2 regions of the Streptomyces sp. 71268 genome follow, and region 2 is predicted to be linked to the other one. Evidence: riboswitches for the same ligand, from Rfam matches in the RefSeq annotation. Region 2 holds a riboswitch; the other holds the start of a gene.

Region 1 (5,626 bases), 4.5 Mb from region 2:
TGAAGAAGACATGGGCCAGCAGGATGGCCCAGACCGTAGTGTCCAGCCGAACGCCCCACAGTTCGTCGAGGAGGCCGCCCCGTCCCAACAGGGCGAGGAACGCCGATCCCGCCACCACGGTGGGCAGCACGAAGGGCACCGTCACGACGGCCCGCAGCACCTGCTTGCCCGGAAAGTCGAGGCGCGCGAACACGTAGGCACCTGGCAACGCGAGGGCCAGGGTCAGCCCCGTTGAGGCGGCTGCCTGCCACACGGTGAACCACAGCACGTTCAGTACGTCGGGGTCACCGAGCACGTCGCCGATGCGAGCGAACTGCCAGGCACCGTCGGGGTGGAGCCCGCGGGCGGTGATCGCGGCGACCGGGTAGCCGAAGAAGAGCCCGAAGAACCCGAGCGGCACGGCCATCAAGCCCAAGCGCAGTCCCGCGACACGCCAGGCCCTCGGCGTCCGTCGCCCGTGCTCCGTGCCCCGTGCTCCGTCTCCCCCCGCCCCGTGCCGCACAAGACGTTTCGCACCCTGGCCCGCCGGGGCGCTGGCTCCGTGCCCCGTGCCCCGTGCCTCCGCACCGTCGCGTCCGGTACTCAGCGATTCCGCCCCGTTCGCCGTACCGGGGCGCGAATGGTCGCTCACTTCACGACGAGCGAAGTCCACGACTTGATCCACTGCTCGCGGTTCTCAGTGATCTTTTCCGGAGCGACGGTGGCCGGCTTGGTGATCCGCTCGCCGTACTTGGTGAAGACCTCCGGCAGCTTCGCGTCCCGCCGCACCGGGTTGACGTACATCTTGACCGGTACGTCCTCCTGGAACTTCTTGCTCAACATGAAGTCCAGCAGGGCCTTGCCGCCCTTGCTGTTCTTCGCACCGTCGAGCAACCCGGCGAACTCGATCTGCCGGAAGCAGGTGCCGGTGGCCACCCCCGTCGGGCCCTCCTTGGGCTGCGGCTTGACGCCGACCACCTCGGCGGGCGGGCTGGAGGCGTACGAGACGACGAGGGGCTTGTCGCCCTTGCCCGAACCGCCGCCGGAGCCCGAGAACCGGTCGTTGTACGCCTGCTCCCAGCCGTCCACGACCTCGACCCCGTTGTCCTTCAGCTTCTTCCAGTAGTCCTGCCAGCCGTCGTCCCCGTACGCGCCGACCGTTCCGAGCAGGAAGCCCAATCCGGGCGACGAGGTGGCGGCGTTCTCGGTGACCAGGAGGTTCTTGTACTGCGGCTTGATGAGGTCGTCGAAGGTCTGCGGCGGCGCGAGCTCCTTGTCGGCGAAGTACTTCCGGTCGTAGTTGACGCAGATGTCGCCGGTGTCCACGGGGGTCACGCGGTGCTTCGCGGCATCCAGTTGCAGCTCCGTCGGCACCTGGTCCAGGTCCTTGGCGCGGTACGGGGCGAAGACGCCCTCGTCGAGCGCGCGGGAGAGCAACGTGTTGTCGATGCCGAAGAAGACGTCGCCCTGCGGGTTCCCCTTCGACAGGATGGCCTGGTTCACCGCCGCTCCGGCGTCGGCACCGCGCGCGACCTTGACCTTGTAGCCGGTCTGCTTGGTGAACTCGTCAAGCACCGACTTCGAGACCACGAAGGAGTCGTGCGAGACGACGGTGACCGTCTTGGAGTCCGCTCCGTTGTCGGACTCGCCGCACGCCGCGAGCGTCGTGGCACCCAGTGCGCCGAGCAGTGCCGTGCCCACGGCACGCCGAAGGTAGCTGTTCATCAGTGCGTATGACTCCCTACGCCGGTATGACCCGGATCAGGTTTGAGGGTCTGCGGCCCTTGCGGTGCCGCACTCTCAGCGCGTAGCGCTCCCCTGTCGGAAATGTGCGTTTGTTCGACTCAACGGTATCGCGGCACAGTATCAGCGCATCGCCCACCCAAGATCGCGCCGGCCCGCGCCACGCACACCGTCCCACCCCACGGTCCACGGCCAGGGACCGTGCCCGTCAGCCTGACGGCCCAACGGGCATGGGGCACGGGGCACGGGGCACGGGGCACGGGGCACGGGGCACGGGGCACGGGGCACGGGGCACGGGGCACGGGGCACGCCAAGCATCGTGCACCGCGGAATGCTGGTGCGTACGGAAGTGGGGCCGCCGTGGCGCGCTCCTCACGCCCCGTCAGCGCTCGGAGGCCGCCAGCTGCCCGCACGCACCGTCGATCTCTTGACCCCGAGTATCCCGAACGGTCACGGGCACTCCATGCGCCTCAAGCCCCGCGACGAACGCGCGCTCGTCCTCGGGGCGCGAAGCGGTCCACTTCGATCCGGGCGTGGGGTTGAGCGGAATGAGGTTGACGTGCACCCGACGTCCGCTCAGCAGCTTGCCCAGCAGGTCGGCCCGCCACGCCTGATCGTTGATGTCCTTGATGAGGGCGTACTCGATGGATACCCGGCGGCCGGACTTCTCCGCGTACTCCCACGCGGCGTCCAGGACCTCGCGGACCTTCCAGCGGGTGTTGACCGGCACCAGGGTGTCGCGCAGCTCGTCGTCCGGCGCGTGCAACGACACAGCCAGGCGGCACTTCAAGCCCTCGTCGGCGAACCGCAGCATCGCCGGCACCAGGCCCACCGTGGAGACGGTGATACCGCGCTGGGAGATGCCCAGCCCGTCCGGCTCCGGGTCGGTCAGCCGTCGGATGGCGCCGACAACCCGCTTGTAGTTGGCGAGCGGCTCGCCCATACCCATGAAAACGATGTTCGACAACCGCGCGGGCCCACCCGGCACCTCACCGTCACGCAGAGCACGCATGCCGTCGACGATCTGGTGCACGATCTCCGCGGTGGAGAGGTTACGGTCCAGCCCGGCCTGGCCCGTGGCGCAGAAGGGGCAGTTCATGCCGCAGCCGGCCTGCGACGAGATGCACATCGTGACCCGGTCCGGGTAGCGCATCAGCACCGACTCGACCAAGGTCCCGTCGTGCAGTCGCCACAGCGTCTTACGGGTGGTGTCGCCGTCACAACTGATGTGCCTGACGACGTTCATCAGGTCGGGCAGTAGCTCCGCGGCCAGCTTCTCGCGTGCGGCCGCGGGGATGTCGGTCCAGTTCGCCGGGTCGTGCGTGTACCGAGCGAAGTAGTGCCGGGAGATCTGTCCAGCACGGAAGGGCTTCTCACCGATCGCGGCCACGGCCTCACGGCGCTCGGCGGGGGTGAGGTCGGCAAGGTGCCGCGGCGGCTTCTTGGCTCCGCGCGGCGCGACGAAAGTGAGTTCTCCGGGTGCAGGCATGGTGCATCTAGTGTCGCAGACATACGGGCAAGACCTCGCCGTCCGCGTACGGCACCCTCGAAGTACGCGAAACCGCAGCTCACGGCAGCTATCCGCGACATTCAGACCGAAACCCGCGACCTCCGGCGGCGCCTCGCTCACCGCCCCTTCAGCTCATCCCGACAGGCCACCGCACAAGCGATCTCGCTCCGCTGGCAACCTCGCCCACACGGCAAAACACCTCGACGATCCGGCCCGCCGCACGCTCCGTACGCCGTGTCATTCCGCCGCCCCGCCCTTACGCCTCGCCTCCACCCGGCGACCTCGCGCCAGATGACGCCCCGTGCTCCGCGCCCCGTACCCCCACTCACACCGCTCCGCCCCAGCGCCCTGCCCACGCCGCCGCTCCGCGCCCCGTGCTCCATGCCCCGTGCCCCGTGCCAGCCGACGTGCCCCTCCCCCCATCAGGCGGCCCCACGCACACTCCGGCAGCGCGCCACGCCACGCCCGCGCGCCACACAGCCACTCCCCCGCACCGCCAGGGGAGCCGCATCTCCACACTCCGCGCCCCTCCTCCGTCCCCCGTCCCTGAAGAAGAGGACACCGGGCGCCGCCTGCGCGTCCCCTCACACACCACGAGCCGCCGCGCCCACAGTGCTCGTGGGCGGGCGGCTCGTCGTCGGCCGTGGGCCTTTCAGCCCGCGCCGACGAACATCACCAGCAGCAGCCAGGCCACCGGCGCCGTCGGAAGCAGCGAGTCGAGGCGGTCCATGATTCCGCCGTGCCCCGGCAGCAGCGTTCCCATGTCCTTGATCCCGAGGTCCCGCTTGATCATGGACTCGCCCAGGTCGCCCAGGGTGGCGCTGACGGCAACGGCGAGGCCGAGGATGAGCCCCTGCCACCAGGCACCGTCCTCGATCAGGAAGCGCATGCACAGCGCGCCCGCCACCATGGCGAAGGCCACGGCGCCCAACAGGCCCTCACGCGTCTTGCCGGGGCTGATGCGCGGGGCGAGCTTGTTCCTGCCGAACTTCCAGCCCACGGCGTACGCCCCGGTGTCGCTGACCACGGTCAGGATCAGGAACGTGAGAACCCGCTGCGGACCGTCGTCGTCCGCGGCGAGCATGAGCGCGACGAACGTCGCGAGGAACGGCACGTAGAACGCCGCGAAGACGCCCGCCGTGACGTCCCGGAGGTAGTTGTCCGGCGGCTCCGTCATCCGCCACAGGAGCACCGCGAGCGCCGTGAGCGCCATGGCGATCCAGGCGCCCTGCGCGCCACGCAGGTATCCGGCCACGACCATGGCCGCGCCACCCACCGCCAGCGGCACGAGCGGTGCGCGGATCTCCTTGCGCTCGGCGAGCCGCGAGGTCAGCTCCCACAGGCCGACGACGACGGCGACCGTTATGACGCCGACGAAGAGGACCTTCTGCACGAAGAGCGAGACGACGATGACGGCGCCGAGCCCGAGGCCGACCCCTATCGCGGCGCGCAGGTCACGCCCTGCCCGCTTCTTCTGCGGCGCGGATGGCACGGCCGGGCGCTCCCTGGGCGTCGTGCCCGCGTCGCCCCGTGCGGGCTCGTGAGCGGGCTCCGAGCCGGGCTGGGGCGACGGGGCTGGCGGTTCCTGCTCGTCGCGGAACAGGGGGCCACTCAACCGAGCGGCCCCCTGGTCGTCCTGGTCTCCGCCTCTGTCGGGCACGATGGGCATGGGCCGAGTCTGCGCCGCATGCTCCGCCGCGCGCAGGGGACCCGCCGATGTCGAAGGCATTGCCCCACGAAGCGAGGGAGCAGATCCCTGGTCGGTCGAGCCCCGGTAGCCGGTACGGGGCGGAGCCCCCCAGGATGAGTCGTTCATCAGACCTCGAGCAGCTCGGCTTCCTTGTGCTTGAGCAGCTCGTCCACCTGCGCGACGTACTTCGCGGTGGTGTCGTCGAGCTCCTTCTCCGCGCGGCGGCCCTCGTCCTCGCCCGTCTCGCCGTCCTTGACGAGCTTGTCGATGGTCTCCTTGGCCTTGCGGCGAACGCTGCGGATGGAGATCTTGGCGTCCTCGGCCTTGGTCTTGGCGACCTTGATGTACTCCTTGCGGCGGTCCTCCGTGAGCTGGGGGAACACCACCCGGATGATGCTTCCGTCGTTGCTCGGGTTGACGCCCAGGTCCGAGTCACGGATGGCCTGCTCGATGTTGCGGAGCGCGCTCTTGTCGAACGGCGTGACAACCGCCATCCGCGGCTCCGGTACCGAGAACGACGCCAACTGGTTGATCGGCGTCAGCGCCCCGTAGTAGTCCGCCACGATCTTGTTGAACATCGCCGGGTGCGCACGCCCGGTGCGGATCGCGGCGAAGTCCTCCTTGGCGACCACGACGGCCTTCTCCATCTTCTCCTCGGCCTCGAGGAGGATCTCTTCGATCACCACTTGCTCCTGGTGTTATCA
Region 2 (5,626 bases):
GAGCCGAGCGGCATGATCGCCGCGCAGCCGACGTCCTCCAGCTTCTGCGCGAGCACCGGGTCGTCGTTGGTGTACGGCAGCACCGTGAACCCGTCGTCCACCAGCGTCTCCGCCGCGTCCAGCAGCTCGATGGGGTCCGGCAGCAGGGTGCGTTCGTCGGCCACCACCTCCAGCTTGACCCAGTCCGTGCCCAGCGCCTCGCGCGCCAGTCGGGCGGTGAGCACGGCCTCGCCCGCGGTGAAGCAGCCCGCGGTGTTCGGCAGCACCTGGATGCCGAGCCGGTCGAGTACGGACAGGACCGAGCCCTGCACGCGCGGGTTCAGGCGGCGCATGGCGACGGTCGTGAGCTGGGTACCGGAGGCGATGAGCGCGCGCTCCAGGATCTCCAGGCTGGGCGCGCCGCCGGTGCCCATGATCAGCCGGGAGGCGAACTCCCGGTCGCCGATGGTCAGCGGGTCGGCGCTGGGCAGGAAGCCGGGCGTGGGCGCCGTGTCGGCACCCACGGACGGGTTGGACGGGTTGGACGGGACGGGCGGGTCGGACGGGGTGTCGGGGGAGTGGTGGTGGTCGAGTGCGGGGTGGGACATGGGGGACGGATCAGCCTCCCTGTACGGCGGTGAGCACCTCGACGCGGTCCTCGGCGGACAGCGCGGTGGCGGGCCACTGCCCGCGCGGGACGACCGCCTCGTTGACGGCGGCGGCGACGCCGCCCGGCGCGGCGGTGAGCGTGGCGACGAGCTGGTCGAGCGTGGTGCCGTCCGGCACCTGCCGGGGCTCGCCGTTGACGGAGACGGTGAGGGTGGCGGGAGGGGAGACGGTCATGGCTTACGGCTCCTGGGGTGCGTCGGTCGGCCGGGTGGCCAGGGCGGGCCGGTCGGGCGCCGGGGCCGGCGCGGGCCCGGCGGGCGCGACCGGTGACGTGTCGTACGGCGGCGGCGTGGGGCCGCCGCTGGCCGTCTCGCGGACTGGCACGGTCGCTGGTGCTGGTGCTGGTGCTGGTGCTGGCGCTGGGGGGAAGCGCAGGGGCGTGAACGGGTGGGCGTACGGGGGGAGTTCGCCGGTGGTCAGCACCTCGGCCAGCACGTCGCCGGTCACCGGGGTGAGCAGCACGCCGTTCCGGTGGTGGCCGGTGGCCAGGACCAGGCCGGGCAGCCGGGTCGGGCCGAGCAGCGGCGCGTTGTCGGGCGAGCCGGGGCGCAGCCCGGCCAGCGTCTCGACCAGCTCCAGCTCTGTGACGCCCGGCAGCACCTCGTGCGCGTCCCGCAGCAGCTCGTACAGGCCACCCGCGGTGACGGTGGTGTCCCAGCCGAGTTCCTCGGTGGTCGCCCCGACGATCAGCTCGCCGTTCACCCGGGGCACGAGGTAGATCTGCCCGCCGCGCACCACGGCCCGTACGGTGCGGGACAGGAACGGCCCCGCGGCGGCCAGCGGGGCCGGCACCCGCAGCCGCAGCAACTGGCCCTTCACCGGCCGCACCGGCGGCACCACGTCGGCGGGCAACCCGGCGAGCCGGCCGCTGAGGCTGCCGCCGGCGAGGACCACCTGACCCGCCGCGACCCGGGCGCCGTCGGCCAGCACGGCACCCGTCGCGCGCCGGTCACCGGCGTGTTCCGCGGCCTCCCGGGCGTCCCCGGGGCCGGCCAGCGTCAGTCGGCGCGCCCAGGAGTGCCGGAAGTCGACCCCGGCGCGCCGGCAGGCGGTGAGCAGGGCGGCGGCGAGCAGCCGGGGGTCGATCTGGTGGTCGCCCTCGACCCACACGCCACCGCGCACGCCGGGCGCGAGCAGCGGCTCCAGGCGCCGGCACTCACGCCCGGTCAGCCACCGCGCGTCGAGCCCGCAGCGCTGCTGGAGGGCGTGCAGGTCGCGGAGTTGCGCCCGGTCGTCGCTGTCGAGCGCGACGGCGAGGGTGCCGCAGGCACGGTAGCCGGTGGGCTGGCCGCTCGCCTGTGTCAGCTCGGTGGCGAAGTCGGGGTAGCGGCGCGCGGACGCCAGGTTCAGGCCGAGCAGCGTCTCCTCGCCGTAGTGCGTCTCGGTGACGGCGGCCAGCATGCCCGCCGCGACCTGGGCGGCCCCGCCACCGGGCGCCGGGTCGGCCAGCACGGTGCGCAGCCCGCGCTGGGCGGCGCGCCACGCGGTGACCAGGCCGATGATGCCGCCGCCGATGACCAGCACGTCACAGCGGACGTCGGAGGCCGCTGGCCGCGCCGCCACCGCCCCCTGCGGCGCGGGCCGCCGCGCGTCAGCGGGGCGGGCCCCGGGCGGGGGACGGTGCGGGTCCTCGTGGTACGGGGGCGCGGTCGCGGCGGCCCCGTCGTGGGCGGCCGCGTGGTCCTCGGCAGACGCGTGCATGGGCGTCCAGCCCCTCCCTTCGCCGGAATGACCCGGATCAGGTTCGTACGGTCGGGGGCCGCCAGCCCCCCTCTCAGCCCGGTGCGTCCGGGCTCCCGCGAGTGGTGTGCACCCGCCACCCTAATACGCCCCCCGTGGCCCCGAAACGGAGCGGGCCCGGTATCCGTGGTGGGGCCACCGACCCCGCGCCCGGAGCGCGGGCCCGCCGTGTCACGGCGGGCGACCTTGTGTCGGAGATCTCCCCGCACGGCGCTGCGGCCCGTGAGACGCCTCGTCCTACAGTGATCGCGTGAGCGAGGACACCGAGGAGACGCGTAACGGCGGCCAGGGCCGCGCCGTGACCGGTGGCCCGAGCGGCGACGACCGCCGGGTCGTGATCGTCGGGGCCGGCATGGCGGGGGTGCAGACCGCGGTCGCCCTGCGTGAGCAGGGCTGGACCGGCACCATCACGCTGCTCGGTGGCGAACCCCACCAGCCGTACGACCGGCCACCGCTGTCCAAGGCGGTGTTGCTCGGCAAGGCCGAGGGGTCGGCCTTCGACGTGGACTTCGCCGCGCTCGGCATCGACCTCCAGCTCGGCCGCTGGGTGGCCGGCGTGCGGCCGGCCGATCGCCTCGTGGTCACCGACGCGGGCCCGGTGCCGTACGCCCATCTCGTGATCGCCACCGGCGCCGAGCCGATCGCGCTGCCCGGCAGCGAGGGCGTGCCCGGCGTGCACCTGCTGCGCACGCTGGATGACGCGGAGCGGCTGCGGCCGGTGCTCGCCGCACAGCACGACATCGTCGTCGTCGGGGCCGGCTGGATCGGGGCCGAGTTCGCCACCGCGGCCCGCGAGGCGGGCTGCGCGGTGACCGTGGTCGAGGCCGCGGACCGGCCGCTGGCCGGCGCGCTGCCGGCCGAGGTGGCCGCGCACATGGTCGGCTGGTACGCGGACAGCGGGGCCGTGCTGCGCACCGGGGCGCGGGTGGCCGCCGTGGAGCCGGGGGCGGTCTCGCTCGCCGACGGCACCCGGCTGCCGGCCGACGCCGTGGTGGTCGGCATCGGGGCCAGGCCCGCGACGGGCTGGCTGGCGGAGTCGGGCATCGCCCTGGGGCCCGACGGCTCCGTGCGGGCCGACGGCGCGCTGCGCACCTCGGCCCCCGACGTGTACGCGGTCGGCGACTGCGTCTCCTTCCCCTCGGCCCGCTACGGCCAGCGGCTGCTCGTGCACCACTGGGACAACGCGCTCCAGGGGCCGCGCACGGTCGCGGCCCACATCGTCGGCGGTGACGCCGCGCACTTCACGGGGCCGGTCTACGACCCGGTGCCGTACTTCTGGTCCGAGCAGTTCGGCCGGTTCGTGCAGTACGCGGGTCACCACACGGCCGCGGACACGATGGTCTGGCGCGGCGACCCGACGAGCGCCGCCTGGAGCGTGTGCTGGCTGCGCGACGGGGCCCTGATCGCCCTGTTGGCGGTGGGCCGCCCGCGCGACCTGACCCAGGGCCGCAAGCTGATCGAGCAGGGCGCCCACCTGGACGAGGCCCGCGCGGCCGACCCGTCGGTGCCACTCAAGTCCGCCGTCCGCTGACGCGCGGGCCGGGCTGGCGGCGGCAGGGGCCCGCGGGCGGCGGGCCAGGCCGGCGGCAGGGGCCCGCGGGCGCGCCGCGTGGGGCCCGCCGCCCCTCGCGGGCGCCCGGCGAGCGGGCTGGGCGAGGTGGCCGGCTGGCGCGTACCGGGCGCGGCGGCCGGGCGCCCGGGCCGCTCGCGAACCGGCCGGGCGAGGCCCGGCGGCGGCGCCGCCCGGTAGCCGCCACGGATCGCTTCTCGGCGTAAAACCCCAGGTCAGAGCGGGCGGCCGAGGTGTGAGAAGGGGGTAGCTGACCGTTTTCGGCTACCGAGTGTCAGTCCCAGATGGCAGGCTTGTCCCGTGACCGAGATTGACGCAAAGACCGATGCTCTCGTCCCTGCCTGGCTCACCCTCCCCGACATCGCCGAACTGCTCGACGTCGAGGTAACCCGGGTGCGGCAGTTGGTCAAGGAGGGCCAGTTGATCGCGGTGCGCCGTGGCGAGAACCGGGCGCTCCAGGTGCCAGCCGAGTTCATCGGCGAGGGCCGCATCGTCAAGGGCCTGGTAGGCACCCTGACGCTGCTGCGGGACGACGGCTTTACCGACGAAGAGATGCTGGAGTGGCTGTTCACCGCGGACCCGACACTCCCCGGCACCCCAGCGCAGGCGCTCCGCGAGAACCGCGGCACGGAGGTGAAGCGCCGGGCGCAGGCGCTCGCGGTGTAGGGCGCACGCGCGGTGCCGGGGCGCCGTCGCGGGCCGCCGGCCCGTGGCGCGCCGCCGTCCGCGCCCCGCGCGACCCGCTTCGCGATCCGTTCCGTAGTGCCCACAGCACGTAACCGTCCGGCGTACGGGCCGGGCCGGCGCACCCGCGCCCGGCCCGTACGCCGCTGATCTGGGGGGAGGCCATCCCATGGCCGCCGCAGTCACCGCAGCCGCCGCGCGCGAGCAACTCGCCGACGCCCGGCTGTACCTGTGCACCGACGCCCGCAAGCGCCAGGGGGACCTGCCGGAGTTCCTCGACGCGGTGCTCGCCGCCGGCGTGGACATCGTGCAGTTGCGCGACAAGGGCATGGAGGCGGCCGAGGAACTCGACCACCTCGCCGTCTTCGCCGAGGCGTGCCGCAGGCACGGCGCCCTGCTGGCCGTCAACGACCGCGCGGACGTCGCCTTCGCCACCCGTGGCGCCCACCAGCCGGGAGCCCACGTGCTGCACCTGGGCCAGGGCGACCTGCCGGTGCCGGCCGCCCGCGCCATCCTCGGCGACGAGGTGCTGATCGGGCGGTCGACCCACGCGGAGGCCGAGGCCCGTGCCGCCTCCGTCGAGCCCGGCGTGGACTACTACTGCACCGGCCCCTGCTGGCCGACCCCGACCAAGCCGGGCCGGCACGCCCCCGGGCTCGACCTCGTGCGGTACGCGGCCTCGCTCGACTCCGACCGGCCGTGGTTCGCCATCGGCGGCATCGACGCCGGCAACCTGGACGAGGTCCTGGACGCCGGGGCCCGCCGGGTCGTCGTGGTGCGCGCCATCACCGAGGCCGCTGACCCGGCCGAGGCCACCGCCCACCTGGCCAAACGGGTGCGGGAGCGTTCGGCGTAGCCGCCCGGCGCGGCCCGCCCGCCCGCGGGCCGGTGTCCGAAAACACTGGAGCGATCCGCGCTATCCGGGCATAACGCCGGGGACGGTTGGGGGCCTCGGGCGCGGCTCGATAACCTGCTGGTATGGCC

Evidence for each region. A riboswitch is a leader RNA that binds a small molecule or an ion and turns the genes downstream of it on or off. The one in region 2 is predicted to bind thiamine pyrophosphate.
Region 1: another riboswitch for thiamine pyrophosphate. It lies ahead of OYE22_RS07610 (thiamine ABC transporter substrate-binding protein); the one in region 2 lies ahead of thiO (glycine oxidase ThiO).

What each region holds. Positions count from the first base shown of each region.
Region 1 covers NZ_CP114200.1:2,099,307-2,104,932, forward strand. Annotated here, with positions in the region: gene OYE22_RS07605 (iron ABC transporter permease) at 1-406, opposite strand, end outside; gene OYE22_RS07610 (thiamine ABC transporter substrate-binding protein) at 628-1,704, opposite strand; TPP riboswitch at 1,701-1,809, opposite strand; gene rlmN (23S rRNA (adenine(2503)-C(2))-methyltransferase RlmN) at 2,105-3,211, opposite strand; gene OYE22_RS07620 (phosphatidate cytidylyltransferase) at 3,885-5,048, opposite strand; gene frr (ribosome recycling factor) at 5,048-5,605, opposite strand.
Region 2 covers NZ_CP114200.1:6,580,864-6,586,489, forward strand. Annotated here, with positions in the region: gene OYE22_RS26215 (thiazole synthase) at 1-413, opposite strand, end outside; gene thiS (sulfur carrier protein ThiS) at 598-822, opposite strand; gene thiO (glycine oxidase ThiO) at 826-2,349, opposite strand; TPP riboswitch at 2,347-2,458, opposite strand; gene OYE22_RS26230 (FAD-dependent oxidoreductase) at 2,687-3,919, shown strand; gene OYE22_RS26235 (Rv2175c family DNA-binding protein) at 4,259-4,624, shown strand; gene thiE (thiamine phosphate synthase) at 4,812-5,498, shown strand; gene metF (methylenetetrahydrofolate reductase [NAD(P)H]) at 5,621-5,626, shown strand, end outside.